DNA from 2 places in the Bacillus sp. LR--39 genome. Region 1 is predicted to be linked to the other one. Evidence: predicted binding sites of a transcription regulator. Region 1 holds the regulator's gene; the other holds the start of a gene.
What was found. Region 1 encodes Rex, which represses fermentation and respiration genes when NADH is low (regulators of the CRP and FNR family bind a similar motif). Its sites were predicted from a motif close to TTGTGAAATATTTCACAA; they were not measured.

Region 1 (3,415 bases):
GCGGGCGGGCACCCTACGAATGAGAATCTCACCATGGCTCAGGGGATTTATTCCGTCGTAAGCTTTTTTATCTGCCTGATTATCGTTCTCTTGATTTTGAGAACCGTGCCGAAGCAGACATTAAGAAACGGGAAGAAAGCATCCGCCGGCATGTCAGTTCTCTGGGCGGTCGCGGGAATATGGCTCGCTTTATTTTCTCAGGGAATCGCCGGGATGATTGAGCAGTATGTCTTTCATGTGGGCAGCGGTTCTGAAAACACGAAAGCCATTCTCAACATTATTAAAGCCATGCCGCTCATGATTATCGTTTCTTCAATCGTCGGGCCGATTCTTGAAGAAATCATTTTCCGGAAGATCATCTTCGGTGTATTATGTGAAAAAACGAATTTCTTTATCGCCGGACTGATCAGTTCCGTCATTTTCGGCATTGTGCATCAAGACCTCACGCACCTGCTGCTGTATACGGCCATGGGCTTTACCTTTGCGTTCTTGTATGTGCAGACGAAACGGATTATTGTGCCGATATTCGCCCATGTCATGATGAATACCATTGTCGTGGTCATGCAGCTCGGCCCCGCCCAAAAATATATTGAACAGCATAGTGAGCAAATGCAATTAATTATTGGAGGATTGTTTGTATGAGGAACCCAATGACTTGGGGCTTGATTTATTTCGCAGTCGGCTGTATCTTTACGTATTTGGCCGCAAGCTCTCCGGGAAGCATGTGGTCTTTTTATTCCATACTGCTGATGGTTTTCGCCGCTTATAATATCAGCATCTCGTTTAAAATGTTCGCCTTCTCATTTAAAGTGAAAAAAAATCAAAAATAAAAGAAAAGCCATTTCTCATCATTGAGAAATGGCTTTTTTATGCTGATACGTCCTGGTCAGATTCACTGCCGGTCTGCCTTTTCCGATACGCCGCTTTTGAAATCAGGATACTGATCTCGTATAAAATGCAAAGCGGAATGGTAATCATCAAGTGAGACAGCAGCTCAGGCGGCGCAATCATCGCGGCGATCACAAGCAGCACAAAATATGCGTACTTCCTGATCTTCGATAAAAACCTAGGCGTGATAACACCGAGTCTCGTTAAAAACATGATCAGCACCGGCATCTGAAACAGCAGTCCGAACGGAATCGTCAGCTGCAGCAGAAAATGAAAGTACTCAGTGATCCCAATCACCTGGTTGACATCGAGGTCATTCGAGACCCGCTTCATAAAATCAACGACCAGCGGAAATAAAATATAATAAGAAAACGACACACCGCCGACAAACAGCACGATCGAAATCGGAATATAGCTGAGTGTTACTTTGCGCTCCTTCTCATACAGACCCGGGCTGACAAACGCCCAAATCTGATAGAGAATAATCGGCGAAGTCAAAATGATGCCGATGATAAACGCGAACTGCAAAAAGATAAACAGCGGATCCGTCAGGTTAAAAGCATTAAGGGTGAGCTCTTTTACTTCATCGGCTTTTTGAAGATACACAATGATAGGTTTTGCCAGAAAAAAGCCGGCAATAAAGAAAACCGTAAAGGATAACGCCACAATCAGCAATCGTTTCCGAAGTTCGGCAATATGCTCCACAAGCGTCATTTGATTCACTCTCATACGCGTCATCCTATCTTACTGTTCTTCTTTCTTTTTTTCCTCTTCTTCACCGGCTAATCCCTTAGTAGCGTTCTTAAATTCACGAAGCGTGTCCCCCGCCGCTTTTCCTAATTCGGGAAGCTTCTTCGGACCGAAAATAATCACCGCCACCACACCGATAACCGCCAGGCTTCCAGGACCAATCATGTGCAGCTCCTCCTTTCGCTATTCAATTTCTTCCAAAACAGAATAATGCTTTAAGAAATAAACCAATGATTGAAGCTCTACAGCTAAATCTATATGATGAATTCGAATGTGATCCGGCACATTCAAACGGGCCGGCGTAAAGTTAAGGATTCCCTTGATTCCGAGCGACACGAGCCGGTCGGTGATTGACTGGGCGGCAACCGCCGGAACGGTAAGAATCGCCACGGGTTCATCCTTAATGTGAAGCTCTAAATCATTAAGATCAAAGACAGGCACACCGCCTACCTCAGTTCCTATTTTACTCTGATTCACATCAAAAGCCATAGATATTTTTGTGTTATTATTTTTTGTGAAATTATAGTGAAGAAACGCCGTCCCTAAATTCCCGACACCGATCAAAATGACGTTCGTCGTTTCATCCTGATCCAGTGTTTTTCTGAAAAATGACAGCAGGTAATCCACATTATAGCCGTATCCTTTTTTGCCGAGCGCCCCGAAATAGGAAAAATCCCGGCGGATCGTGGCCGAATCGACTTTTACCGCGTCGCTCAGTTCAGCTGATGAAACGCGCTGCTTTCCTGACGCGTGTAAATTCTTTAAAAAGCGATAATAAAGCGGCAGCCGTTTTGCCGTCGCCTGTGGAATTTTTGATTGATCCTTGTTCATGATTGGTCCTCCACTTTATACTCAGATGCATCTCTTTTAAAATCACCGTTTTTCCCTCCTGTTTTTTCCAAGAGGCAGGTCGGGCCGATGACCATTCCTTTATCCAGCGCCTTGCACATGTCATAAACGGTCAAAGCGCAGACTGAAGCGGAAGTTAGCGCTTCCATTTCCACACCTGTACTCCCTTTCGTTTTTACGCTTGCCTGTATATGAAGAACGGCTTCGGAATTCTTTTCCTCCCAGCCGAATGAAATGTCAACGCTGCTTAAAGAAAGCGGGTGGCACATCGGGATAATCGCTGACGTCTGCTTTGCGGCCATAATTCCTGCCACCTGTGCGACAGCCAGCACGTCTCCTTTTCCGATCTCGCGGTTTTTGATTCTGCTGTACACGTCATGCTTCATGTGTACGCTGGATATCGCAGCGGCAGTACGGACTGTTGAAGATTTATCGCTTATATCCACCATGCGGGCATGGCCTTCTTCATTAAAATGAGAAAATCCATTCATATTTAAACTCTCCTTACTTCTGATCATACACTATTTTCTCCCTGATGTCTTATCCTATAATGTTCCAATTCTGATGTATTGTTTGCTGACAGCAGGTTGATAAGCTACACTTAACTTATTATAACAGAGGTGAAATAATATGATGATCTTACAAATTAATCAGCTATCCAAATCTTTTGGCGCTGATCCTATTTTAAACAATATAAAGCTCGAAGTCAGATCTCGGGATCGCATCGCCATAGTAGGCAGAAACGGAGCCGGCAAATCAACTCTCCTTAAAATTATCGCAGGTCACCTTTCATATGAAAAGGGTGAATTAATCAAACCGAAAGAATTAACGATGGGATATCTTGCCCAGCACACAGGCTTGGAATCCCAGCTTACCATAAAAGAAGAACTGCTGAGCGTTTTTGATTTCCTGAAAGCAATGGAAAAAG
Region 2 (3,415 bases), on a different contig from region 1:
GAACGGAATACACGTTCACAATATCTGAAAAACCTGCGTGAATGTTCATATGTCCGTCAATCGGCACACCGCGGAACAAGCTTGTGAAAATAAGTCCGAATACAAATGGCGGGATAAGGCTGCCGAAGAAAATCACCCAGTCCCATGTTTTGACCCATTTCAGATTATTCACTTGGCCGCGGAATTCAAATGCCACGCCGCGCCCCATCAAGGCAAGAAGAATGATGATAAACGGAATGTAATATCCGCTCAGCATCGTCGCATACCAGTTCGGGAATGCCGCGAAGATCGCTCCCGTACCTGTGATAAGCCACACCTCATTCGCATCCCAGAACGGGCCGATGGTGTTAACCAGCACTCTGCGTTCTAATTCATTATGGCCAAGAAATCGGGTCGAAATGCCGACACCGAAATCAAAACCCTCTAAAAAGAAAAATCCGACAAACAAAACTGAAACGAGTATAAACCAAAGATCATGAAGTGACCCCATGGTAGACCTCCTGACTGAACGGATCCGTTGACACAGGAACATCCTTATGATCATCATGGTCCGCACCTTTTTTAATTTCACGAACGAATAGGAAAACAAGCAGCGCGCCTAAAATCAAGTACATGACGCCGAAGCTGATAATTGAAAACAGCAGAGATCCCGTCGTTACGTTAGGAGAAACGGATTGTGCGGTCGTCAATTGTCCCATGACCGTCCACGGCTGGCGGCCGATTTCAGTCATAATCCAACCGGCAGAGTTCGCAATGAATGGAAATGCGATCAGTGCGATCATGCCCCGTAAATACCACTTGCTCGTATGAAGCTTTTTGCGGCGGTTCAGAATAAAGCCGGCAATCGCGGCAAAAATCATAAGCGCGCCCGCTCCCGCCATAATGCGGAAACTCCAGAACGTCGTTTTAACAGGCGGGATATAGTCGCCTTTTCCGTACGTTTTTTCGTATTCTTTTTGAAGTGTTTTCATCCCTTTCACACTGCCGCTGAACTTCTGGTAAGCCAAGTAGCTGAGTGCGTAAGGAATTGAAATTTCTGATGTGTTTTTTTCTTTATTCGTATCAATATTCGCAAAAGCCGTCCACGCGGCAGGATCACCGCTGTCATCCCAAAGCGCTTCACTGGCAGCCATTTTCATCGGCTGCGATTCCATTAAATGCTCAGCCTGCATATGTCCGCTGAACGCAACGCCGATACCGGCGATCAGACCGACAATCATCGAAAGCTTGAAAGATTTATGGAAGAAAGGCACTTCTTTTTTCTTCAATAATTTAAATGCGCTGACACCGGCGATAAAGAAAGCACCCGTCGCAAGCGCCCCGAAAATGACGTGAGGGAATTCAACCCAAAGCTGAGGGTTTGTCAGAAGCGCCCCGAAATCATTCATTTCCGCGCGGCCGTTTTTAATCGCAAAGCCGACCGGCTCCTGCATGAATGAGTTTGCCGTCAAAATCCAGAAAGATGACATAATCGTTCCGAAGGACACAAGCCAAATGCAAAGCAAATGCACTTTTTTAGATAAACGGTCCCAGCCGAAAATCCATAATCCGATAAAAATAGACTCCATAAAAAACGCCAAAAGCGCTTCAACCGCAAGCGGAGCACCAAATACGTCTCCGACAAAACGGGAATAATCAGACCAGTTCAATCCGAACTGGAATTCCTGAAGAATCCCTGTGACGACGCCGACAGCGAAGTTAATTAAAAAGAGATGCCCCCAAAATTTAGCCATTTTGAGATAGGTCTCTTGTTTTTTGACAACATAAAGCGTCTCCATCAAAGCAACCATAAACACAAGCCCGATAGACAAAGGCACAAACAAGAAGTGAAACAATGTTGTAGATGCAAATTGAATGCGGGCTAATACCAACTCACTCATGATGTTTTTCCTCCAATCTGGTAAATTGCTCAACATTTCACAAACATAGCGAAATCATTGCTCGGTATTTCACAAAAAATGATATATTTGCTCAATGTTTCACAAATTCGTCAAAACTATTGAAATATCAGCCTGTACACCCTGGGGGACAGCGGCTGTCATAGAAATGATTCAATATCATTACTTTACAACGATTCAGCCTAAAAAAAAAGATCAATATACCTAAAATAAGGCTGAAATTGTGACCGATTAATGTCGGATTTGTAGAGATTTTATGTCAGCACATAGGATATTTGTCCCTTTGATATCGTACCTCTTTTTTATTCGTGTGGCGAACAAAATGCTTTTCTCGGTGAAAAAGCCCGCCAAATTGCCATTTCGAGAAAGAAAATGTGAAGAAAACATGTCCTCTAGTAAATTCATAATATATGAACAATTTAAATTTTTTAGTAAACTTTAAATGGGGATATTTTTTCACTACATAACGACTGGGGGAACAAGCATGGGAGAACTTCAACCAAAATTGCAAACGGATTCAATCCAAAAACAGGAACGGACTGATAACTGGTTTGCCAGAGCAATGAATATAAGAATCGGCATTATTCCTCTTCCTATTTATATCCTGCTTTTTTTGCTTATTACGGTGTTTGTCATGAGCCGTGATGTAAAAAGCGACATTCTGACATCAATTGCCGTCATGAGTTTTTTCGGATTTACCTTCGGCCAGATCGGAAAATCCATTCCGATCGTGCGGTCCATCGGCGGCCCTGCGATTCTCGCAACCTTTATTCCATCCGCTGTCGTCTACTACCACTTGCTTCCGAAAGACATTATTACTTCAACAACAAAATTCACGGAAAGCTCCAACTTTCTCTATCTATTTATTGCCGGTATCGTCGTCGGCAGTATTCTCGGGATGAAAAGAGAGACGCTCGTCAAAGCTTTCGTCAAGATTTTTATTCCGCTGATCGCCGGCTCAATCGCGGCCGCCATCGTCGGCTTATGCGTCGGGACGCTGCTCGGGCTCGGCTTTCAGCACACGCTGCTTTATATTGTCGTTCCGATTATGGCGGGGGGTGTCGGTGAAGGCGCGATTCCTTTATCCATCGGCTACTCCGATATGATGCCGATGTCCCAGGGAGACGCCTTTGCGCTTGTGCTGCCGTCCATCATGCTCGGCAGCCTGTGCGCCATTATGTTATCGGGTTTGCTGAATGTCATCGGGAAACGCAAACCGGAATGGACGGGCAACGGGAAGGTTGATAAGTCTGATCATTCCGCTCCCGCATTGGAACAGCCTACCAATGATAAAACGTTTGATTTGTCCTTTTTCGCTTCGGGCGGTATTTTAGCGGTTTCCCTCTATTTGGTCGGCATGCTGGCGCATGATTTCTTTCAGCTTCCGGCTCCTGTCGTGATGCTCGTCCTTGCCGTTCTCATTAAGCTGTTCAGGCTGGCGCCGGCTTCGATTGAAAACGGAGCCTTCGGCGTCTCGCGCTTTTTCTCGACAGCCGTGACCTATCCGCTCTTATTTG

Region 2: the regulator Rex is predicted to act here: its motif matches at 1,968-1,985, upstream of ACWHAR_RS10790 (cytochrome ubiquinol oxidase subunit I).

The regions. Positions count from the first base shown of each region.
Region 1 is NZ_JBSIOT010000004.1:5,965-9,379, reverse strand. It holds gene ACWHAR_RS17040 (CPBP family intramembrane glutamic endopeptidase) at 1-642, shown strand, start outside; gene ACWHAR_RS17035 (YdiK family protein) at 639-830, shown strand; gene tatC (twin-arginine translocase subunit TatC) at 868-1,626, opposite strand; gene ACWHAR_RS17025 (twin-arginine translocase TatA/TatE family subunit) at 1,633-1,803, opposite strand; gene ACWHAR_RS17020 (redox-sensing transcriptional repressor Rex) at 1,822-2,469, opposite strand; gene moaC (cyclic pyranopterin monophosphate synthase MoaC) at 2,466-2,978, opposite strand; gene ACWHAR_RS17010 (ABC-F family ATP-binding cassette domain-containing protein) at 3,118-3,415, shown strand, end outside.
Region 2 is NZ_JBSIOT010000002.1:213,477-216,891, reverse strand. It holds gene cydB (cytochrome d ubiquinol oxidase subunit II) at 1-490, opposite strand, end outside; gene ACWHAR_RS10790 (cytochrome ubiquinol oxidase subunit I) at 474-1,880, opposite strand; gene ACWHAR_RS10785 (2-hydroxycarboxylate transporter family protein) at 2,383-3,415, shown strand, end outside.